DNA from 4 places in the Solibaculum intestinale genome. Region 1 is predicted to be linked to each of the others. Evidence: predicted binding sites of a transcription regulator. Region 1 holds the regulator's gene; each other region holds the start of a gene.
The links. The regulator LexA, encoded in region 1, represses DNA repair genes until DNA is damaged. The targets are predictions, from matches to a motif close to CNAACANNTGTTNG.
Positions count from the first base shown of each region.

Region 2: the regulator LexA is predicted to act here: its motif matches at 4,344-4,357, upstream of WMO26_RS02390 (putative DNA modification/repair radical SAM protein).
Region 3: the regulator LexA is predicted to act here: its motif matches at 2,973-2,986, upstream of uvrB (excinuclease ABC subunit UvrB).
Region 4: the regulator LexA is predicted to act here: its motif matches at 2,470-2,483, upstream of dinB (DNA polymerase IV).

Region 1 is NZ_JBBMFD010000014.1:16,337-23,002, reverse strand. It holds gene WMO26_RS08715 (DUF4097 family beta strand repeat-containing protein) at 1-41, shown strand, start outside; gene glnA (type I glutamate--ammonia ligase) at 139-1,470, opposite strand; gene WMO26_RS08705 (CDIF630_02480 family spore surface protein) at 1,726-1,893, shown strand; gene lexA (transcriptional repressor LexA) at 2,004-2,597, opposite strand; gene WMO26_RS08695 (TIGR04100 family radical SAM protein) at 3,162-3,764, opposite strand; gene WMO26_RS08690 (TatD family hydrolase) at 3,761-4,567, opposite strand; gene metG (methionine--tRNA ligase) at 4,743-6,666, opposite strand, start outside.
Region 2 is NZ_JBBMFD010000002.1:31,117-37,782, forward strand. It holds gene htpG (molecular chaperone HtpG) at 1-1,519, opposite strand, end outside; gene WMO26_RS02380 (ribosomal maturation YjgA family protein) at 1,734-2,159, shown strand; gene WMO26_RS02385 (TIGR03915 family putative DNA repair protein) at 2,201-3,016, opposite strand; gene WMO26_RS02390 (putative DNA modification/repair radical SAM protein) at 2,995-4,311, opposite strand; gene WMO26_RS02395 (hypothetical protein) at 4,413-4,601, opposite strand; gene WMO26_RS02400 (SpoVA/SpoVAEb family sporulation membrane protein) at 4,875-5,243, opposite strand; gene spoVAD (stage V sporulation protein AD) at 5,268-6,284, opposite strand; gene WMO26_RS02410 (SpoVA/SpoVAEb family sporulation membrane protein) at 6,297-6,666, opposite strand, start outside.
Region 3 is NZ_JBBMFD010000001.1:220,505-227,170, reverse strand. It holds gene uvrA (excinuclease ABC subunit UvrA) at 1-875, opposite strand, end outside; gene uvrB (excinuclease ABC subunit UvrB) at 900-2,876, opposite strand; gene WMO26_RS01005 (thioredoxin domain-containing protein) at 3,194-5,194, shown strand; gene WMO26_RS01000 (ATP-binding protein) at 5,267-6,666, opposite strand, start outside.
Region 4 is NZ_JBBMFD010000023.1:35,452-39,773, forward strand. It holds gene WMO26_RS11170 (recombinase family protein) at 1-749, shown strand, start outside; tRNA gene WMO26_RS11175 (tRNA-Leu) at 999-1,085, opposite strand; gene dinB (DNA polymerase IV) at 1,182-2,420, opposite strand; gene WMO26_RS11185 (replication-associated recombination protein A) at 2,665-3,936, opposite strand.

The DNA.
Region 1 (6,666 bases):
CCGGCGGCCTAGCGCTGCGGCAGGGGCCCGCCTCCAACTAACGGCGTGTTTCAGCTTTCATTGCTTTCATATAAATGAGCCTTCGTATTTATACAGAAAAAGGCCCCGGCATTGACGCCGGGGCCTTTCTTTATAAAATCAATAGCGCACCAGATAGCGGTCCAGCTCCCACGGAGTGACCCGGGTGGTGTACTCGTACCATTCGTGCAGCTTATGCTCCACGTACTTGTTGTAGATATGCTCGCCCAGAGTATCCCGTACCAGCTGATCCTGAGTCATATCCCGGATGGCATGCTTGAGGGAATCGGGCAGGCTGCGAACATTCTTTTCCTCCAGCTCCTTCTTGCTCATGAGGAAAATGTTCCCGTCAATGGCAGGAGGAGGCGTGAGTCCCCGTTCTATGCCGTCGAGACCCGCCGCCAGGCACAAAGCCAGCACCAGATAGGGGTTTGCCGCCGGGTCGGGATTGCGAAGCTCAATACGGGTTCCTATGCCGCGGGAGGCGGGAATGCGAATGAGTGGGCTGCGGTTGGAAGCGGACCAGGCAATATAAACCGGCGCTTCAAAACCGGGTACCAGCCGCTTATATGAGTTGACCAAGGGATTGGTGACCGCGGTCATGCCGGTGATGTGTTCCATCAGGCCGGCGATAAAGCCGTAGGCTTCCTTGCTCAGGCCGTTTTCCCCGTTGGGATCGTCAAAGACGTTCCTGCCGTCCTTTTGCAGGGACATGTTGATGTGCATCCCGGAGCCCGCCTCGCCAAAGAGGGGCTTGGGCATAAAGGTGGCGTGCAGCTTGTGCTGCATGGCCACCGACTTGACCACCAGCTTAAAGGTCATGATATCGTCCGCCGCGCGCAGGGCGTGGTCGTACTTGAAGTCGATTTCGTGCTGGCCGTTGGCCACCTCGTGATGGGAGGCTTCGATTTCAAAGCCCATGTCCTCCAGAACCAGGCAAATGTCCCGCCGGGCGTATTCCCCCAGGTCGATGGGGCCTAATTCAAAATAACCGCCTTTGTCGTTGGTGTCGGTGGTGGGCTGGCCGTCCTCATCGGTTTTAAAAAGGAAAAATTCACATTCCGGGCCAACATTGAACGTGTAGCCCATCTTAGCCGCCCGATCGAGCACCGAGCGCAGCACGCTTCTCGGGTCGCCGGCAAAGGGCTTCCCGTCGGGACGGTACACGTCGCAGATGAGGCGGGCGGTGCGGCCCGGCGCATCCATCCACGGGAAGATCACAAAGCTGTCCAGGTCCGGCACCAGGTACATATCGGATTCCTCGATGCGCACGAAGCCTTCGATGGACGAACCGTCAAACATGCATTTGTTGTCCAGCGCTTTTTCCAGCTGGCTTGTGGTAATCGCAATATTTTTCAGCGAACCGGTAATGTCGGTAAACTGCAGGCGGATGAAACGGATTTTTTCCTCCGTGCAGATACGCATGATGTCTTCCCTGGTGTATTTGATCACAGTTTGGCCTCCTTTTTTTCCTTGCAAGAGGATCCGCTCCTCCTGAAAACACCGCCGTCAGGCCTTTGCTCGTACCGTGTCCGGCGCCTTTTGCATTGTTACACATTATAGCATTGATCCGGCTGCCGTTCAAGCTCTTATTTTGCCCCAAAGAAGACCGATTCACCCTGGAAGGATTGGTAAAATCCGCTGACGAAATGGGGCGTATAAAGAAGATGGCACACGTACACATTAAGGAAAGGAGGTGTGTCACGGATGAAAAAAGACCCGAAAAAATCCGCAAAGCCGGAAAAGCTGACCGGCGCTTTCTATTACCAGGCCATCACCCATCCCGATTCCCGCGATGAGGAAACCAACATGGCCATTCCAAATGAGGACCACGTGATTCAGAACAAAAACTGGGTAGACAGCAACCACAAATAAATCCGCCATCAAACCGCCGTTTCCGCGCCCATCCCTTGACGGCACGGACAACACGACAAAACGCACCCGGCCGCAAATGCTGCAGACGGATGCGTTTTCTCTTTTTTGGATTACGGCTCGTAATACCGGATGCAGGAGACGACCTTTCCCAGAATCGCCACATGGTCGGTAATAATGGGCTCCATGGCAGGGTTCTCCGGCTGAAGGCGGTAGTGCCCGTTTTCCTTGTAGAACCGCTTGCAGGTGGCCTCGTCGTCAATAAGAACCACCACGATCTCGCCGTTCTTGGCGGTAGGGGTGCGCTCCACCACGATGATGTCCCCATCCAAAATCCCGGCGCCGATCATGCTTTCTCCCATGACCCGCAGGGCGAACAGCTCACTCGCTCGCTTGAGGCGGCTGGTAAAGGGCAAATAATCTTCCACATTCTCCACCGCCAGAATCGGCTGGCCGGCAGTAACCCGACCGAGGACCGGGATAAACCGGGCGCTTTCCCCAACAATGCGGATGGAACGATTGAGCCCCTCGTCCCGGCTGATGTACCCGGCGTTCTCCAACGCCTTAAGGTGGTAATGCACCGTAGACGTGGAGCGGATGCCGGTGGCCGTACAGATTTCCCGCACGGAAGGGGGAACCCCGTCCGTCTGGATACGCTCGCGGAGAAAATTATAAATCCTCGCCTGGGCCTCGCTGATTTCCTTCATCGCCTGCTCCTCCTATCATCCCGCAATCCCACCCAGCATGAGGGCCATCCCCCTGCCGAACAGCTTTGCGATGACACGCTGGTTTTACCGGTTTTATTCTACCATACAAATTTGAAAATTGCAAACAAACGTTCCTTTTGTATGAATATTTTTCACAAAATGCACTGCCATATATTGTTTTAAGATTATTCATATCGATTTCATATCTCGGCAAAAGAACCTGATTATAATCTAAATGTACCCCGAAGAGAAACGGAGCCGCACCGTTCGCGTGGGTACATATACCCTCCTCAAAGCACCCCTCAAGCTAAAGAAAGAAAAACCGGGTCCGAAATGGACCCGGTTTTTCTTTTATTTTCTTTGCGCACCCGATACGAGCGGCGCACAACGGCAGGCAGGGAAAGAAAGCCTTCCTATGCAAAAGCCTGCGCCGTTTCGCAAGTATTCCAGCCTGTCCTCGCGGCAATCGGAAGTCCCGGTTGGCCCCGCTTTGGCGAGGCGGCTGTAACTGCCTTGCCAGCCTGCGGTATCGCCATTTTAAGGCCAGCGGATATGTATCTCTTGTCACGGAATGTATTTTCGCACTCGAAACTCGGTTCCCGCCGTCTCTGCCAGGACCCGGCATTTCTCGATTTCCTCTTTGCCGATGGTGTCCACCACCGAGAGCACCACCCGCGGCACATACGCTTTTGCTTCCTTTGCAAACTGCAAAAGAGCCGGATGGGCTTTGAGGCCGAACTTCGGGTGGCAAATCCGGTCGTAATCCTCGGGAGTGGCGCTGTTGAGGCTGATGGAAAGTACGTCCACCAGACCCTTTAGCTGTGGCGCCGTTTTTCGCCCGTGAATCAAGTCGGACAGGCCGTTGGTATTGACGCGGATTTTAAGCGACGGATGCCGCTCCTTGAGCGCACGGCTGACTGCACACAGCTCGTCGATTCGCTCGAGAGGCTCGCCGTACCCGCAGAACACCAGTTCCTTGTACCGGCTCAAATCCCGCTTCTCAATGTCCTCGATGATTTCCTGAACACTCGGCTCCCGATCGAGCCACAGGCTCTCGGCAGTGCCGTAGCTGGAGCCGTGAGTGCGCACGCAGAACTCACAGGCATTGGGGCAGCGGTTGGTGATGTTCACGTACAGGGAATTGCCCACTTCATAGGTAATGGTCATAACTGTCTCTCACTCTCTGTCATGTAAAGTAACGAGGATTCCGGGATATCAAAAAGCGCGCAGGTGTTTTTCCGGCACTGGTCCACAAGCGTCTGCGCGTCCATTCCCCGCTCTGCCGCAATTTTCTGCGCCGTAAGCGGGATGAACGTGGAATCGTTTCGTTTGCCGCGGAAAGGGACCGGCGTCATATACGGGCAGTCGGTTTCCAGAAGGAGCCGGTCGAGAGGCACTTCCCTGGCCACCTCCACCGGCACCCGGGCATTTTTGAAGGTGACAGCGCCGCCAAGACCGATGTACATACCCAACGCCACTGTTTCCCTCATCAGTTCCACGCTGCCGGAAAAGCAGTGCATCACGCCCTTGGGACGGGCTTTTCGCAAAATTTCCATCATGTCCCCATGGGCTTCCCGGTCGTGTAAAATCACTGGGAGGCCGCAGTCCTTAGCAAGGGCAAGCTGCTTGATCAGCAGCTGCTTTTGCAGGTCTCTTGGAGAAAAGTCATAGTGATAGTCAAGGCCGATTTCGCCCACGGCCACCACCTTGGGATTTTCGATCAGGGCACAAAGCTGCTCGTACCAGTCCGCCGGGGCCTTTGCCGCCTCGTGGGGATGAATGCCCGCTGCGGCAAACACAAAAGGATACTTCTGCGCAAGCGCGATGCTTTCTAGGGCGGTAGGCAGGTCGGACGCGCAGTTGATTACTCCGCAGATGCCCTGCTTTGGCAGGCTCTGCAGCAGAGCATCCCGGTCCTCCCGGAAGGCCTCATCGTCATAATGGGCGTGGGAATCAAAAATGCCATACATAGGAACCCTCCTTTGGGTTTGATGACAACAGGGCGGGAAAGCAAATTGCTTTCCCGCCGTTTTTCATTTCTTCGGCTTTCCCGGTTCGAAATTGGTTCAAAATAAGCAGGCTGGGGCAGACGCAAAAACGCTCTTGCTTTTACCGGCTTTCCTCATCTGCAAACCCGGTTTTCTCTTACCGGATTTTGGCGCCTGCGGGCACCGCATCGTCCAAAAAGACCACCCGTACATCGTCCTCAGCCGCATCTGCCGCCAAAATCATACCGCAGCTTTCCACGCCGCGCAGCTTGGCGGGTTTTAAGTTCGCCACCAGGATGACGGTCTTGCCCACCAGATCATCGGGCCGGTACCATTTGGCGATGCCGGAAACCACCTGCCGGATGCCTTCCCCGTCGTCGAGCTCCAGACGCAGAAGCTTGTCGGACTTTTTGACCGGTTCGCAAAGCTTAATTTTCGCCGCGCGCAGCTCGACCTTCGCAAAGTCCTCAATGCCGATGAGCGTGGCGATCCCTTGGGGCTTTTCTTCCTGTTTCGGGGCCTTCTCCGCTTTCTTTTCCACCGTGTGGCCGGCGGCGTCCAGGCCCGTGAGCTTTTCCAATTCCGCAAGCTCTTTTTTCATATCAATGCGGGGGAAAAGGGCGGCACCCTTCTTCACCGTCAAATCCTCCGGCAGCAAGCCCCATACGGCTGTCTCCTGCCACTTGGCGTCCGCCCCCGACAGGCCCAGGCCTTCCAAAATCACCGGCGTGGTGGAAGGCATAAACGGGGCAATGAGGATGGCGCTGATGCGGATGCATTCCGCCAGATTATAGAGCACCGTAGCCAGGCGGGGCGTTTTCGCCTCGTCCTTGGCCAAGGCCCAGGGCATGGTCTCGTCGATGTACTTATTGGTTCTCGAAATCAGCTTCCATATTTCCGCAAGGGCACTGGAGAACTGCATGTTGTCCAGATATTTCTCCGCGTTTTCCTTGGTGGCCTTGGCAAGGGAAATCAGGTCCTCGTCAATGGGCTGGGCCTCCCGCTCTGTGGGAAGCGTCCCGGCAAAATACTTTTCGATCATCGCCTGGGTGCGGGATACCAGGTTTCCAAGGTCGTTGGCCAAGTCGGAATTGATGCGGCTGACCAGGGCTTCGTTGGTAAAGTTGCCGTCCGACCCGAAGGGGATTTCCCGCAAAAGGAAATAGCGGATGGCGTCCACCCCGTACCGCTCGCACAGGACCACAGGGTCCACCACATTCCCCTTGGACTTGCTCATCTTGCCCCCGCCGATGACCAGCCAGCCGTGGCCGAACACCTTCTTAGGCAGCGGAAGGTTGAGCGCCATAAGCATGGCGGGCCAGATGATGGTGTGAAACCGTACGATTTCCTTGCCTACCAGGTGCACGTCGGCGGGCCAGTATTTCCGATAGAGAGAATCGTCGCCGGAGCCGTAGCCCAGAGCGGTGATGTAGTTGCTCAACGCGTCGATCCACACGTAAACCACGTGCTTCGGGTCAAAGTCCACGGGAATGCCCCAGGTGAAAGAGGTGCGGGAAACGCACAAGTCCTCCAGGCCGGGCTTAATGAAGTTGTTGATCATTTCGTTGAGCCTGGACTGGGGCTCGACAAAATCCGGATGGTCCTTATAATACTCCACCAGCTTGTCGGCATAGGCGGAGAGCTTAAAGAAATACGCTTCCTCCTCCGACCGCTTGACCTCCCGGCCGCAGTCGGGACACTTGCCGTCCTTTAACTGGGTTTCGGTCCAGAAGGATTCGCAGGGAGTGCAGTACCACCCTTCGTAATGCCCTTTGTAGATGTCCCCCTGGTCGTAGAGCTGCTTGAAAATCTTCTTGACCGCTTCCTCGTGATAACCGTCGGTGGTGCGGATGAACTTGTCGTTGGAGATGTTGAGCAGTTTCCACAGCTTGAGGATGCCGTCGACAATGTCGTCCACATACTGCTTGGGCGTGACCCCTTTGGCCTTCGCCTTGTCCTCAATTTTCTGGCCGTGCTCGTCGGTGCCGGTCAAAAACATCACGTCATATCCCTGCATTCGCTTATACCGCGCCATGGTATCGGCCGCAACGGTGCAATAGGCGTGCCCGATGTGCAGCTTG
Region 2 (6,666 bases), on a different contig from region 1:
CCTGGGCCTCGTCCTCCTTCTTTTCTTCCTCGGTTTCCTCAAACCCAAGGTCCCCGGCGGACACCGACTTGAATTCCTTCCCGTCGAACTCATGAAGCACCTTGAGTGCAAACTCATCCACATTTTCCGTCAGGTACAAGATTTCGTACCCCTTGTCTTTGACCAGCTCCGTCTGGGGCAGCCGGTCGATTTTTTCCACCGTGTCGCCGCAGGCGTAGTAGATGAACTTCTGGTCCTCCTTCATCCGCTCGACATATTCCTTGAGCGTAACGAGCTTTTTCTCCGCAGAAGAGTAGAATTCCAGCAGGTCCTTAAGCAGCTCCTTATGGGTGCCATAGTCGTTATAAACGCCGAATTTCAGCTGCAAGCCAAAGTTCTTGAAAAACGCGTCGTATTTCTCCCGGTCGTTTTGCTGCATGGAAAGAAGCTCGCTCTTGATCTTCTTTTCCAAGCGGGAGGCGATGATTTTCAGCTGCCGGTCATGCTGGAGCATCTCCCGGGAAATATTCAGAGAAAGGTCCTGGGAATCCACTAGGCCCTTGACGAAGCTGAAATAATCAGGCAGAAGGTCCGCGCACTTTTCCATGATCAGCACGCCGTTTGCGTAAAGCTGCAACCCCTTTTCGTATTCCTTGGTATAATAGTCGAAAGGCGTGCGAGCCGGGATGAAAAGAAGGGCCGTATAGGTCGCCGTACCCTCGGTGCTTGAACGGATGACCCGGGCGGGATCGGTAAAGTCGAAGAACTTCTCCTTATAGAACTGGTTGTAGTCGTCCTCGGTGACCTCTGCCTTGGTTTTTCTCCAGATGGGTACCATGCTGTTGACCGTTACCTCTTCCGTGTACGTTTCGTATTCGCCCTCGCTGCCCTCCTTGGGCCTGCTCTTCTCCACCATCATTTTGATGGGGTAGCGGATGTAGTCGGAATACTTCTTGACGATCCCCTGAATGCGGTAGGAATCCAGATACTCGTCGTAGTCTTCCTCCTCCCGATTTTCCAGGATGTGCAGGATAATCGTCGTGCCGTAGGAATCTTTTTGGCATTCCTCGATGGTATACCCGTCGGCCCCCTCGGACTCCCACTTATAAGCCGTGTCCGACCCGTAGGGTCGGCTGATTACCGTCACCTTGTCGCTGACCATGAAGGCCGAATAAAAGCCTACGCCAAACTGGCCGATGATGTCAATGTCCTCCTTGGCCTCGTTTTCCTGCTTGAAGGCCAGGGACCCGCTTTTGGCGATAACGCCCAGGTTGCTTTCCAGCTCTTCCTTGGTCATGCCGCAGCCGTTGTCGGAAATGGTCAGCGTGCGGGCTTCCTTGTCCAGGTCAATGCGGATTTCAAAGGCAGCACTGTCCACCTTTACGTTCTCCTCGGTGAGAGAGCGGTAATGGAGCTTATCAATGGCGTCGCTGGCGTTGGAAATGAGCTCGCGCAGGAAAATCTCCTTGTGGGTGTAGATGGAGTGAATCATCAGGTCCAAGAGCCGCTTGGATTCCGCCTGAAACTGTTTGACTTCCATGAAAACGTCCTTCCTTTCGATGGGTTCTTTTTATCCGGCGAATAATGCCATTTTGATTTTAAAATTAGCACTCATTATCATAGAGTGCTAATCTATGATAATACCAAATTCATGAAATTGCAAGCTTTTTTCTGTGAACGTTTTGTGACCACCCGCTTCCCAAACCTGCGGTTTCGTGGTATGATACTCCCTGCAAACGAAAGGGGACTCTTCGATGAAACGAAATCGTATTCTATATGCCGTCCTGGCGGCGGCCTGCATCGGGCTGGGGCTTGCTTCCCGGGCCTTCCGGGCAGACCTGCCCGCGTTTTTGGGCGAGTACGGGGGAGACACCATCTGGGCCATGATGGTCTACTTCCTTTTTGCCGTCTTATTGGCGCGAAAACCCGTGTGGCTCGTATCCCTGTGCGCTCTGGTCTTTTCCTATGGGATTGAGTTTTCCCAGATATATCACGCGCCTTGGATTGACTCTGTGCGCGCCACTACCCTGGGAGGGCTGGTGCTGGGCCAGGGCTTCTTAGTCAGCGACCTGATTTGTTACGCGGCGGGCATCCTTATCGCTTTGCTGATCGACACACTCATCGAAGGCATCCGCCGGCGCAATACCCCGCCCAAACGGCAAAACCGCTATATCAAATGAAAAAATGCCTTCTTGCAGCTGCAAGGAGGCATTTTTGTGCGTTATTCTCCATTCAGCGCCCGCCGCCCCGCCAAAGGCGCGTCGTTTCGCCGAAGCCCCGGCTTTCGCTCCCGGCAGAACTCGGTCATCTCCTCCCAGTACCGCTTCGGCATGTGGTTTACACGGCATTTGGGGTTATACCGCCCCTCAATGGCGATGGCGTCATAGTATTCGCACCACAGGTCCCGGTATTTTTGCTCTTCCTCGTCCGGGTCGTTTCGCTCGAAGGAATCCACCGGCACAATGGCCCACTGGCCCGGCCGGTAGACGAGGGCCATGCCGTGGGTCTCGTCGTAAATGAGGAACGCCTCCTCCGGATACCGGTCGATAAAATGAGGGGCAATCAAAGGCAGCACCTGGTTTAAAGGTTTGATGACGCTGGTGAGCACCTTGCCGGACACCGAGAAGCGGACAAACTGCTTGTACCGGTGGCTTTCGTTGTAAAGATGCCGCTGGGCCTTCAAAAGAGCCGCCACCGTGTCGTGCGTCAAATGGCGCATCACGTTCGGGCCCATGTCAAACCCCAGCTGCACAAACCGGAGCATAAAAAGCTCCTTTTGCTCCAGAAAGGTCAAAAACGCGTGCTCCAATAGGGTCATCCCCTCCCAGGACAGCTTCTTGGGGATGGCCCGCCGCACCCGTTCGGCCTTCTTAGAGTCGGTCTCAATGGAGCGCACCGGGGAAAGGGTCATCTGGGGCGAACAAAAGGGCCGCACATCAGCGGGCGTCTCCTTGCGCCGAAAGCTTTCGAACACGCAGCAGAAAAAGCCGTCCAGCGTCCCGTCGTACTCGTACACTACATCCCCGCCCGCAAACATGTCACCGCCTCCCTTCCTCCGATACGCCCCTGGGAAAAGAGGCTCAGCTGCTCGTACTGCTCGGCCGACTGCCCCCGCAGGTATTCCACCCCCTGCTGGGAGATGAGGCTGCGCAGAATGCCGTCTTGGGTGATGCGAAGCCCGTCGTTGAGCTTGCCGTTTACCGTGATGAAATACTGCGCCCGCTTGAGCACCACCCCGATCTTCTTAAGCCCCTCGTAGCTTAAAGGCCCTACCCGCCGGGCCGCCAGAATCCGCTTCGCGCTGTTGACCCCAATGCCCGGCACCCGCAAAAGCTCCTCGTAGTCTGCTTTCCCCACCTCCACCGGAAACCGGTCCATGTGGGACAGCGCCCAGTTGCACTTGGGGTCGATAAGCGGGTTAAAGCTGGGGTTTGCCTCGTCGAGCAGTTCGTGGGCCTCGAAGCCGTAGAAACGAAGGAGCCAGTCGGCTTGGTAAAGCCGGTGCTCCCGCAAAAGAGGCGGGGGCGTGTCCGCCGCCGGCAGCAAGGGGTTGGAGGACACCGGCATGTACGCCGAAAAAAACACCCGCTTGAGCTTATACTTCTTATATAGAGCGCTGCTCAGAGAGAGAATCTGGTAATCGGTTTCCCCGCTGGCCCCCACAATCATCTGCGTACTCTGCCCGGCAGGGGCGAACTTCGGCGCGTGCCGGTACTGCACCAAATCCCGCCGGTTTTCCTGAAGCTTGCCGGTGATGAACCCCATGGGCTTTAGGATGGAGGTTTTCGACTTGTCCGGCGCCAGAAGGGACAGGCTCTTTTCGCTGGGCAGCTCAATGTTCACGCTCATCCGGTCCACCAGCAGCCCGAGCCTCGTAAGCAGCGCGTGATCCGCGCCCGGGATGGCCTTCGCGTGGATGTAGCCGTAAAAATGGTATTCATTTCGCAGGATCTGAACGGTTTTGATAAACTGCTCCACCGTATCGTCCGGGCTTTTGCGGATGCCGGAGCTCAAAAACAGCCCCTCAATGTAGTTTCGCCGGTAGAACTGCATGGTCAAATCCGCAAGCTCCCGGGGCGTGAAGGCTGCCCGTGGAACCGGGTTGCTGCGCCGGTTGACACAGTAGGCGCAGTCGAATATGCAGCAGTTGGTCATGAGCACCTTCAGAAGGGAAACGCACCGCCCGTCCGCCGAGAAGGTGTGGCAGATGCCGCAGCTCACGGCGCTGCCCATACCGTGGGACCCGTTTTCCCGGTCCACGCCGCTGGAAGTGCAGGCCACGTCGTATTTGGCGCCGTCGGTGAGGATTTTGAGCTTGTCGAACAGATCCAAGACGATCCCTCCTTATGAGGATAGTATACGATAAAACATATGTTCTAGTCAAGGAAATTCGAACAAATATTCGGAATTAGCGGGTGAAAATACGCCGCCGCTTACCCATGGGGGAATCCCTTCGCTTCTTCCAGATGCTCGAGTGCAAAGGCGACGCATTGGTTTACCAGCTGGTTGAAGGAAACGTTGTATTGATAGCTCAGTTGCATCAGCCGGTCGTAATAATCCTGTCTGAACCGGATGGTGGATGCGATCCGCTCTTTGGTTGCCTCAATTCGAAAGCCGTCCATCGCCATTGCATCCTTTCTTAATGATTTTCTTTATTATAGTGAGCATGTTCGAAAAAGGTAATGTGCAAAATTGTAATCATTTTGTGGTATGAAAAATAGTACCATCCAAATTCTTTAACAAGGTAAGTTTAACCGATTTCATTGAAAAAAAGGTTACCTCAATTGAGATAACCTTTTTACTTTGCTGGCAAAGCCGCAGACAATATGTCTCTATCCGAAACCTGGCAGACCCATAAGAAAAGGGCGGGAATCCCCGCCCTTTTTCCGTTTTCGTTAGGACTTGTCGTGGGATTTTCCCACAAGCCCCGCCAGCAGGCCGAACAAAATCGCCGCCATAACGCCACCGGCCGCCGCCGTAAAGGGGCCGGTCAGCGCGCCCAGAAGCCCGTGCTCCCGGATGCCTTCCTCCACGCCCGTCGCCAGCAGGTACCCGAAGCCGCTTAAGGGCACCGTCGCGCCCGCGCCCGCCCATTCCACCAGCGGCCCGTACAGGCCCACTGCGGTCAGGATGACGCCGGCCACCACGTAGCCCACCAGAATCCGCGCCGGGGTCAGCTTCGTGCGGTCGATGAGCTGCTGCCCGATGAGGCACAAAGCGCCGCCCACCAGAAAGGCTTTCAAATATTCCAAAAACATATCCATAATCCTTTCACCTCCCGAAAGCGGCTAGCAGCCGGTGATCCACACCGCGTGCGCGATGCCGGGGATGCTTTCCCCCTGCTGCACGCTGGTGGGGGACATGAGCGCCCCCGTGCCCACGAACAGCACGTTCTTCAAATTCCCCGCCTGCATTTCCTGTAGCACATACGAACACAGCACCGCCGCCGAGCAGCCGCAGCCCGAGCCGCCCGCCGCCACGTCCTGGGTTTCCCGGTCGTAAATGAGCAGGCCGCAGTCGGCGTGTCTCTCCTTGAGCTCGATTTGGTTTCGAACCAGGATCTGGTTCATCAGATCGCTTCCCACCTGGCTCAAATCGCCGGTGAGCACCATGTCGAAGTTGCCCGGCGTTAAGCCGGTATCGGTAAAGAACGTGGTGATCGTGTCCGCCGCCGCGCCGGCCATGGCGCTGCCCATGTTGTTCATGTCGGTGATGCCCATGTCCACAATCTTGCCGAAGGTCACCGCCTGCACACTGGGAACGCCTGTGTTCCCGCCGGGGGTCAGCACCGTGCTGCCCGCCGCCGTGGCCGTCCACTGGGAGGTGGGGGCCCGCTGCCCGCCGTAGTCCAGCGGATAGCGGAACTGCCGCTCCGCCGTGCAAAAGTGCGAGGAGGTGACCGCCGCGCAGTTTTGCACCGCGCCGCTCTCCACCAGAACCGCCCCCGTCCCCAAGGACAGGGCCATGGTCGAGCACGCGCCGAACAGCCCCAGCATCGGCACATTAAGTTCCCTTAACCCGTAGGTGGAGCTGATGCACTGGTTGAGAAGATCGCCCGCCAGAATCAGCTGCAAATCGCCCGCGGTCAGGTTCGCCTTGCCCAAGGCCAGGTTTACCACCTCGCCCTGCATGGTGCTCTCCGCCTTTTCCCAGGTGGTCTGGCCCAGGTGGGTGTCCTCATAGAGCTTGTCGAACCGCCGGGCCAAGGGGCCTTCCCCTTCCTTTTTGCCCGCCACCGCCGCAAAGCCGGAGATGCAGGGCTTATTCTGCATCATAAGTGTGTGTTTGCCCGCTCTTGAAGCCATGTGTCGCCCCTCCTATACAAACAGCCGCAGCAGCCACGCGAGGATGCCGTAAAGCACCGCCGCCACCGGGCCGTATACCAGCACCGGTCCCGCGATGATGAACATTTTCACGCCCGTACCCAGAATGAGCCCCTCGCTTTTGAACTCGATGGCCGCCGCCGCAATGGAGTTGGCAAACCCGGTGATAGGCACCAGCGTACCCGCGCCCGCGTAGGTTGCCAGCTTGCAGTAGAGGCCCAGTGCCGTAAACAGCGCGGATAAGAAGATCAGGGAGCAGGAGGCGGCGATTTTCGCGTCGTCCAGGGGCAGTACCATGGACCACAGGTTAATGAGCGCCTGGCCGATCACGCAGATCGCGCCGCCCACCACAAAGGCTAAAATC
Region 3 (6,666 bases), on a different contig from region 1:
AGGTCCGGGTCCACCTTCATAAAAATACCCATGCCGGTACAGGTGGGGCAGGCTCCGTAGGGGTTATTGAAGGAAAACATGCGGGGCGTCAGCTCGTCCACGCTGACGCCGTGCTCCGGGCAGGCATAATTCTGCGAAAAGGTCAATTCGTCCCCGCCGATCACGTCCACCACCGCAATTCCGCCGGAAAGCGCCGTGGCCGTTTCCACCGAATCGGCCAGCCGGCCCCGAATCTCCGGCTTGATCACCAGCCGGTCCACCACGATCTCGATGGTGTGCTTCTTGTTCTTTTCCAGCTGGATGGGCTCGGACAGGTCGTACAGATTCCCGTCCACCCGTACCCGGACATAACCCGACTTGCGCGCCGCTTCGAACTGCTTGACATGCTCTCCCTTGCGGCCTTTGACCACCGGCGCCAGAATTTGAATCCGGCTCTCCTCCGGCAGCGCCATCACCTGGTCCACAATCTGATCCACCGTCTGCTGCACGATCTCCCGGCCGCACACGGTACAGTGGGGAATGCCGATGCGGGCATACAAAAGGCGCAGGTAATCGTAAATTTCGGTGACCGTTCCCACCGTGGAACGGGGATTTTTCGAGGTGGTCTTTTGGTCGATGGAAATGGCGGGCGAAAGGCCCTCGATTAAGTCCACGTCGGGCTTTTCCATCTGCCCCAGAAACTGCCGGGCGTAAGAAGAAAGGGATTCCACATACCGCCGCTGCCCCTCGGCGTAAATGGTGTCAAACGCCAGGGAGGACTTTCCCGAACCGGAAAGCCCCGTAAACACCACAAGCTTGTCTCTGGGCACCGTCAGGTCCACATTTTTTAAATTGTGCTCCCGCGCACCCTTGATGTACAATTGATCCTTAGCCAAAGAAAGACCTCCACTCTGTCCTTATCATTTGCCCGATTCCAGCTGTTTGATTTTGTCCCGCAGGAAAGCCGCATGTTCAAACTCCAGAAGCTTGGCGGCTGCCTTCATTTCCTTGGTGAGCTGCTCGATCATTTTCTGGCGCTCGGCCTTGGTCAGGCGCTTGCCGCCCGCCTTTTTGCCGCTGGAAGCGGACTTGTCCTTCGGGGTGATTTCAATGATATCCGATACCTTCTTGACAATGGTTTTCGGGACAATTCCATGCGCCTCATTGTATGCCATCTGGATTTCCCGACGTCTAGCTGTTTCGGTCAGCGCCCGTTCCATGGACGGGGTCACCGAATCGGCGTACATGATGACCTGGCCCTCGGCGTTGCGCGCCGCCCGGCCGATGGTCTGGATCAGCGACGTTTCCGACCGCAGAAACCCTTCCTTGTCCGCGTCCAGAATGGCCACCAGGGAAACCTCCGGGATGTCCAGGCCTTCCCGCAAAAGGTTAATGCCCACCAGCACGTCGAATTCGCCCAGACGCAGGTCCCGCAAAATTTCCATACGCTCGATGGTGTCGATGTCGTGGTGCATATAGCGCACCTTGACCCCCATGTTTTCGAAGTACGTGGTTAGGTCCTCCGCCATTTTCTTGGTCAGTGTCGTTACCAGCACCCGCTCCTGCCGGGCGGCCCGGGCCACGATTTCGGTATAGAGATCGTCGATCTGCCCTTCGGTGGGCTTAACGATGACTTCCGGATCCAAAAGACCAGTGGGGCGGATGACCTGCTCGACGATCTGGGCGCTCTTCTCCCGTTCAAACGGACCGGGAGTCGCGCTGACGAACACCACCTGGTTGACACGTTCATAAAACTCGTCAAAGTTGAGGGGCCGGTTGTCGTAAGCGGAGGGCAGGCGGAACCCGTAGTCAATCAAGGTTTTCTTGCGCGCCCGGTCCCCCGCATACATGCCCCGCACCTGGGGGATGGTCACGTGGGACTCGTCCACAAACAGCAGATAGTCCTCCGGAAAATAATCGAGCAGCGTAAAAGGAGCGCTGCCCGCCGGCCGACCCGACAACACCCTCGAATAGTTCTCAATCCCCTTGCAAAATCCGATTTCCCGCAGCAGCTCGATGTCGTACCGGGTACGCTGCTCAATGCGCTGGGCTTCCAGAAGCTTGCCGTTCTCCCGGAAGAAACGCAGCTGGTCTTCCAGCTCCTTTTCCAGATCGCCAACCGCCCGTTCAATTTTTTCAGGCGGCACGATATAATGAGAAGCCGGATAGATGGCCGTGTGGCCGAGAAACCCTTTGAGCTCTCCGGTCAAAGGGTTGATTTCACTCAGGCGTTCAATTTCATCCCCAAAGAACTCCACCCGGATTACTGTCTCATCCGAATAAGCGGGGAAAATCTCCACTACGTCTCCCCGCACCCGAAACTTGTTGCGGACAAAATTGATGTCGTTTCGCTCATACTGGATGTCAATGAGCTTATCAAGCAGCTCGTCCCGGCTCTTTTGCATGCCTGGGCGCAGGGAAATAACCATGTTACGGTAATCAATCGGGTCGCCCAAGCTGTAAATGCAGGAAACAGATGCGACGATAATTACGTCCCGCCGCTCAGACAAAGCGGAGGTAGCAGAATGGCGCAGCTTGTCAATTTCGTCGTTGATGGCGGAATCCTTTTCAATATAGGTATCGGTAGACGGAATGTAGGCTTCCGGCTGATAATAATCATAATACGAAACAAAATATTCCACGGACGAAGTGGGAAAAAACTCCCGAAATTCGGTGCAAAGCTGGGCGGCCAAGGTTTTGTTATGAGCCAGAACCAAGGTCGGCTTTTGCACTTGTGCGATGATATTCGCCATGGTAAAGGTTTTGCCGGAGCCCGTTACGCCCAGCAGGGCCTGCTCCTTATCCCCTCTTTGAATGCCTTCCACCAGCTTTGCGATCGCCTGCGGCTGGTCACCGGTGGGTTTGTATTGGGATACCAATTGAAATTGATCGTTCATAGGCAAATTCTCCATGTATAAAGCTCGGCATTTCCAACATAATCCGCTTTGTGTCTCGATTTGTCCATGGTTTTCCGCGTTTGTTTCCAACAAATAAGAACGAATGTTCTGATGTTCATTCTACACCAGAACCCCTTGGATGTCAACCGATAAATTATAGCATATTTCGGCCACGCCGGCCCTTTTATTTGCTGGAAATCGCATCTTTTTTTCGCCGCAATTTCTGCAAAAATCCGGCCGATCAAAACTGCCATGTAATAGAGGCTTCTTTTTTGAGAAACACTATAGAGTATAATAAAACAAAAAGAGGAATGCGAATGAACCAGTTACACACGCAAAAATCTCCTTATCTGCTTCAGCACGCGGATAACCCCGTGGATTGGTTTCCCTGGGGCAAAGAAGCCTTCCAGAAGGCAAGGAACGAGGACAAACCAGTCTTTTTAAGCATCGGCTACTCCACCTGCCACTGGTGCCATGTGATGGCCCACGAATCCTTTGAGGATACTGAGGTGGCGGACCTGCTCAACCGGGACTTCGTCTCCATGAAGGTAGACCGGGAAGAACGGCCGGACATTGACGCTGTTTACATGGCGGTTTGTCAGGCGCTGACCGGCTCGGGCGGCTGGCCGCTTACGGTTATGATGACCCCGGAGCAGAAGCCGTTTTTTGCGGGCACGTATTTTCCAAAGCGCCGCCGTTATGGGCAGCCGGGGCTCATGGAACTTCTCAAACGGGTGGCCTTTCTCTGGAAAACCGACCGGGAGCAGCTGTTGGAGGCCGGGGATCAGATTACGGCAGCCATCGGACAGGGCCAGCCAACCGGCAGGCAGGAACCCGGCCGAGAGCTGTTGCACAAGGCATATCGGCTCTTTCACAGCCAATTTGACCGAATATGGGGCGGCTTTGGTCCGGCGCCAAAATTTCCAACTCCTCACAACCTGCTCTTTTTGATGCGCTATGCCAAGTTGGAACAGCAGCCAAACGCTCTCAATATGGCCGAAACCACGTTGCAGGCAATGGCCCGCGGCGGCATTCATGACCAGTTCGGCGGCGGGTTTTCCCGGTACTCCACCGATGAAACATGGCTGGCCCCGCACTTTGAAAAAATGCTCTACGACAACGCCCTGCTGCTTCTATCGTATCTGTATGCCTACCAGGCGACAGGAAAGGAAGCGTACGCAGACACGGCCCGCCGGACAGCCGGCTATATCCTCCGGGAGCTGACCGATCCGAGGGGCGGCTTCTACTGCGGGCAGGACGCGGACAGCGATGGCGTGGAGGGCAAATACTATGTTTTTACGCCGGATGAGGTACAATCGGTTTTGGGAGAAAAGGACGGCAAAGAAGTCTGCCGGCTTTATGGAATTGCCGAAGGCGGGAATTTCGAAGGAAAAAGCATCCCCAACCGGATTGGGCAGACAAAACCCCCTCTTTCGGCCGATGACAAGCGGCTGCAAAAACTCCTCCAATACCGCTTAAACCGTACCCGTCTTCATAAGGACGACAAGGTGCTGCTCAGCTGGAACGCATGGGCTATCCTTGCCCTTGCGAAGGCCGGCCAGGTCCTTGGAGAGGAAGCCTGCGGCAATGCGGCGGTGAAAGCGGTCCGGTTCCTTGAGAAAAGCATGACGGACGAGCGAAACCGGCTGTATCTGCGGTGGCGTGACGGGGAAGCCGCCCACGACGGACAGCTGGAGGACTACGCGGTTTACGCCCTGGCCATGACCGAGCTATACCGCCTGACCTTTTCGGTGCGCGACCTGGAGCAGGCGCTTTTGCGGGCGCGGCAGATGATGGAGCTTTTTGAAGACAAAGAGCACGGCGGATATTACATCACCGCCGCCGATGCCGAGCCGCTCATCGCCCGCCCGAAAGAAACCTATGACGGTGCAATCCCCTCGGGAAACGCGGTGGCCGCTATGGTGCTGCAGCGGCTTGCAGGATTGACCGGTGATCCGTTCTGGCAGGAGGCGGCCGACCGCCAGTTTACGTTTCTGGCAGGAGAAATCGAACGCTATCCGGCCGGACACAGCTTTTCCCTGCTTGCGCTGGCGGATGCCTTGTACCCCCATCGGGAGCTGATCTGTGTGAAAGACAAAGGCGTCCCGGAAGAACTTCGGCAATATCTCATGACACATCCGGCGGACGGCCTGTACATTCTGGTGAAGACAAGGGAAAATGCCCAAGCCCTCGCCAAATGCGCCCCCTTTACGGCCGGCTATCCGATACCGGAACATGGGGCGGCATGGTATCTATGCAAAAATGGTGCCTGCCAAGCTCCTGTTCAGGCGTTTCAGAATCTGCCCCTGGAGGAATAAAGTCGTCGATCCTGGTAGCACAAAGGCCGTCTCTTTTAAGAGGCGGCCTTTGTGCTTTTCCAAATTCAAAGATCATGGATTCTTTTGCTTATTGTGCATAATGGCATTGTGCAATTCCCGGTACAGCTGGTTTACATCAATGGGCTTTGGCACGAATCCGGTCATACCCGCCTCCAGCGCCGCTTGTACGTCCTCCTGGAACGCGTTCGCCGTCATGGCGATAATCGGGATCGTCCGCGCGTCCGGACGAGATAACGAACGGATCCGGCGGGCAGCCTCCAGCCCGTTCATCTGGGGCATCCGGATATCCATCAAAATGGCCTGGAAGGTTTCCGGTTTGCTTGTCTCAACGGCATCCAGAGCGGCTTTTCCATCGTTCACACGAACCACCTGCGCCCCCTGTACTTTGAGCAATTCGATGGCGATCTCTGCGTTGAGATCATTGTCCTCCGCAAGCAGTATTCGAATGCCCTGCAATACAAGCGCATCGTTAGGAACAGATTGATCACAAGCGGCGGGAGCAGGATCCGCCTGAGAAAGCGTAATGGAAAATGAAAACACGCTCCCCTCCCCCGGCTTGCTGTTGAGCTTCAGTTCCCCGCCCATTAGATGGACGATATTGCTGCTGATCGCAAGACCCAGACCGGTTCCCTGGCTTTTGGAGTCATGGGAACCTACTTGTTCGAAGCTTTCAAAAATTCGTTTCTGGTCTTTTGGTGCAATTCCTACGCCGGTATCCGCCACCTGGAAGGTAACGCGCGCATCCCCTTGCGGGGCGGTGTCTTCCACGGCAGACAGCGTCACCGTTCCTCCGGCCGGCGTAAACTTAAAGGCGTTGGAAAGCAAGTTCAGAATTACCTGGCGCAGCCGGGTCTGGTCACCCATTACCCATTCGCTGTGAATCGTCTGCTTAACCTGGAATCGCAACTTCCTGTTTTCCGCTTCCGTCTTCATCATGCTTTCCATTTCTGTGAGCATGCTTTTGACGGAAAAAGGTTCGCTTGCGATTTGCATTTTTCCATTTTCAATCCGGCTCATGTCCAAAATATCGTTGATCAGGCTGAGCAAATAGCGAGATGAGGATTTGACTTTTTCCATATTTTCCTGTGCTTTTTCCGGAAGCCCGTCTATGGTTTGGGTCAGCTCCGTAAGCCCCACAATGGCGTTCATCGGTGTACGGATTTCGTGGCTCATACGAGACAAAAAATCGCTTTTCGCCCGGTTGCCCGCTTCCGCTTTTTCCAGCTCGCCGCGCATGGCGGCCGCGTGCAGACGGGACTTTGCAACCACGATGACAACACCGAAAACCAAAAGCAGAAAAACCGTTACCACCGCAATCGCCAGTCCCGGATTTGCATATACGATGCTGGACAGAGTCATCCTCGACTCTCCGATGGAAATCAGGTTGCGGCTGTTGATTACCGTCTTTTCTTCATCAGTCAGATTGTTGACCGCTTTGTTGAGGATCGACA
Region 4 (4,322 bases), on a different contig from region 1:
TGAAAATCGAAAGCCCGCCGGAACTGTTCACGGGTGATTATAGCTGTTATCTGTATCAGGGCCGGGAGGGTGAGGAGCCGATCCTCGTCATAGCGCCCCACAAGGGCCGTATTCCATCGGCGCTCTGGCTGGCCGTCCAGCACAAGCTGTCACAAAACACCACGTTTCAAAATGGCCGCAAATGCCATAATACATGGCTGGCCGGGAAAATCAAATGCGGCTGTTGCGGATATGCCCTCACGAGCCAGAACGCGGCTAACGGCGTTACATACCTGCATTGTAAACAACGCTCGGAAAATAAAGGCTGTCAAGGTGCGGGTACTCTGACAAAGCAAGTGCTTGAACAAGCCGTGTATGCGGAAATGGTTAAGAAAATGCGGGTGTTCCAAACTCTGAAAGGCGGCAAAACAGAAAGCTATAATCCGAAACTGACCGCCGCCCGCGCCGCGCTTGCTAAAACGGAAAGCGAGATTGAAAAACTGCTTGATACGCTTTCCGGCGCAAACCCCACCTTGCTACAATATGCAAACAGCCGGATCGAGGAATTGGACGGGCAACGGCAAGTCCAGGCAAAACTGGTGGCCGACCTTACCGCTAATTCCGTTTCGTCCTCTCAGGTTGAAAGCATATCCGGCTATCTGCGGGACTGGGAGTCTGTTGACTTTGACGACAAGCGCCGGGTGCTTGACACTCTTGTTTCACAAGTGCGGGCCACGAGTGAGCAAGTCGTGATACATTGGAAACTCTGATTTTTTCTCACTTTGCATTATACCATTGTCAAATACCTGTACCCGATCAAAAATGAGAATTCTGGGTTCAGAATAGAACCGTTTTACTTTTTGCATAGTGATTTTTTGAGTTTTACTTCCTGGTGTCCCATTTTGGTAAAAGAGGGAAAGCCCTGAAAAATGGCTTAAATGCTGGATTTATGAAATGAAAAAAGAGGTCAAATTTGGATTATCTCATTTTTGAGTTCCAAATTTCGACCTCTGTTCACATGGTGCGGATAACAGGACTTGAACCTGCATGAGCTTGCGCTCATTAGAACCTGAATCTAACGCGTCTGCCAATTCCGCCATATCCGCCTATTTATTTTCCGCCTCGGAATTTCGAGTGCCTGATTATTATATCGTAGCAGCATATACTTGTCAACCCCTAATTCGAAAAAATTATCCAGTTTTTTATCTTTGGATTCTTTCCCTTTGCAGTACCGACGGGGTTTTGCTGTAGCCGTTCCTGCCCAGAAGGGAGGCGCGCACCAAGGCCCCTCTTCCATATCTTGCGCGCAGCCGGTCGGCGTCGCCTGCAAGCCGCTCGAGCCGTTCTTCCCGGGCGGTCTCTTGAAAAAAGGAAAGCTGCCAGACGGTACCATCTTCCACCAGATCGTAGCCCCGCACTCCAACTGAACGCACCGTTCGCCCTCTTTCCCAGCGCCAGTGCCGGGAAAAAAGACGCATGGCCGCACGGGCCAGCTCCAGTGCGTTGCGGGTAGGCGCCGTAAGCTTTGCCTGGTGCCCTACGGTGGTCAGCATATCGTCCCGGATGTCCACCGCGATGGCGCCGGCCAGCAAACCCTGCTCCCGCAGGCGGCGGGAAACGTTCTCACAAAGGAGCAGGAACATGGAAAAGACCGCCTGGTCGTCGGCCAAGTCCGCGCTTTCAGTCATGGAGTTGCCCACCGACTTGACCGGCTCCTCCTCCCCTTCTCTTCGCACCGGCGACGCATCCCATCCGTTGGCCGTCTGCCAGAGCCGGCCGCCGCACTTGCCTAGCAGCCTTTTTAAGGAGTCGAGAGAAGCGTTCGCCAGGTCCCCCAAGGTAAAGATCCCGGCGCCGGCCAGCCGTTTGGCGGTGGCAGGGCCGATCCCGATCATCTGCGAACAGGAAAGCGGCCAGACCTTCTCTTTGAAATCCGCCCTTTCAATTACCGTCAGGCCGTCCGGCTTCTTTAAATCGCTGCCAAGCTTGGCAAAGGGCTTATTGAAGCTGACCCCCACCGAAATGGTCAGCCCTGTCTCCTCGCGTACACGCCGGCGCAGCTTTTCCCCGATTTCTTTGCCTGTGCCAAACAAGCGGCGGCTGCCGGTCACGTCCAGCCAGGCCTCATCCATCCCGAAAGGCTCCACCTGATCGGTATATTCCCCGTAGATGCCCTGCACCAGCCTGGAAAAGTAGATGTACCGCTCATAATGGGGCTCGCATATGACTAAGTGGGGACACTGGCGTTTGGCCTGCCATATCGTCTGGGCGGTCCTGATGCCGTACTTCTTCGCTTCCTCGCTTTTCGCCAGCACAATGCCGTGCCGGTCCTCCACGCTGCCACAGACCGCCACCGCCCTGCCCCGCAGCTCGGGATAGTCCCGGCTCTCCACCGAATAGAAGAAATTATTCAAATCACAATGCAAAATGGCCCGTTCCAACTATATCCGCCTCTTTATCGAACATATATTCTATTTGTTATTTTAATATAGAACGTATGTTTTGTAAAGCGAAAACAATTCCCATTTCTCGTGATTACCCGCGCGGGCTTCCTTAGAAATGCTATCCTTCCTCTATGACGGTTTTCTCCTGTGAGCGATTTTCCCGGGGAATACGGAAGGCGCGAGCCGTTTTCGCAAAAAATCCGGGCGGTCCATTTCACCGCCCGGATTTTTTCCTGCGCGCTTATTCGTCCTTGCCCTGAATCAGGTCCCAGTAGGCCTTGGCGGCCTGCTCGGTCTTATTGTCCCCAAACTGGTAATAGCGGGTCCCCTGCAGCTCGTCGGGGAGATACTGCTGCTTGAGCCAGTGATTGGGATACTCATGGGGATAGCGGTAGGTAAGCCCGCGGCCAAGCTTTTTGGCGCCTTCGTAGCCGGTTCCCCGCAGGTAAGCCGGGATATCCCCGGTCTTTCCCGCTTTCACGTCCGCCATGGCGGCGTTGATGCCGTTGTAGGCGGAGTTGGACTTTGGCGCGGTGCAAACCAGCACCACCGCGTCGGCCAGCGGAATGCGCGCTTCCGGCAGGCCCACCATCATGGCCGCGTCGATACAGGCCTTGACCACGGCGATACCCATGGGATAGGCAAGCCCCATATCCTCACAGGCGCATACCATCAGCCGCCGGCAGGCGCTGGGCAGGTCTCCCGCTTCCAGCAGCCGCGCCAGATAGTGAAGCGCCGCGTCCGGGTCCGACCCGCGCAAGGACTTCTGGTAAGCGGAGAGAATGTCGTAATGGGAGTCGTCCTCCCGGTCGTAACGCATGGCGCTGCGCTGAGAGAGCTGGCTCGCCTGCTCGAGGGTAATGCGCCGCGTCCCCTCCCCGGCCGAAGCGGAAAGGACGCATAGCTCCACCGCATTGATGGCCTTGCGCACGTCCCCGCCGCAGGAGGCGGCAATGTGGGCCACCGCCTCATCCTCCGCCTGGATTTCTTCACCCGACTCTTCCTCCAAAAACCGCACCGCCCGGCGGACCGCCTGTTCGATCTCCCCGGCGGATACGGGCTTGAATTCAAACACCGTCGAGCGGCTCAAAATGGCGTTGTACACATAAAAATAGGGGTTTTCGGTAGTGGAGGCGATGAGGGTGATGCGGCCGTTTTCAATATGCTCAAGAAGGGTCTGCTGCTGCTTTTTGTTGAAGTACTGGATTTCGTCCAGGTACAGCAGGATCCCGTTCGGCGCGGCCAGGGTATCCACCTCTCCCACCAGCGCCTTGATGTCGGCGGTGGAAGCGGTAGTGGCGTTCATCTTATGCAAAGTGCGGTTGGTGGTGCGGGCGATAACCGACGCCACGGTGGTCTTGCCCACGCCGGAGGGACCATAAAAAATCAGGTTGGGAAGCTGGCCCGATTCGATGATCCGACGAAGCACCTTACCCTTTCCTAGCAGATGCGTTTGACCTACCACGTCGTCCAGGGTCGTCGGACGCATCCGGTCCGCCAGAGGCGCTTTCATACTGCCACATCCTTTTCGTCAAATTGCTTTCTTGTTATTTTACCACAAGTGAAGCAGGATGGACAGGACCCGTACAACTTTTTGGGTCTTTGTCCCGTATTTATAAAAAGGGCCGCTTTTATTCGCCGCCGCTGCAACCTCCGTGCCCGCCTTTCCGGCAGCCTTGGTATTTTGGCATCGTATAACGGGCCGGCTCGGCCCGTTATACGATGCCAAAACCGCTCTACATAGTCCTGCTCCTCCTTTGGAAGATGCCTTTGATAAAATTCGGCAAGGCCTTGGGTATCATGGAGCAGCTCTTTGGAGCGCGGCTGATGACGCCCTTCTTATAAGCGCTATATGTAAAGCAAAGCAGAAAGCAAGGCGTAACTTAGTCCCATAAATCC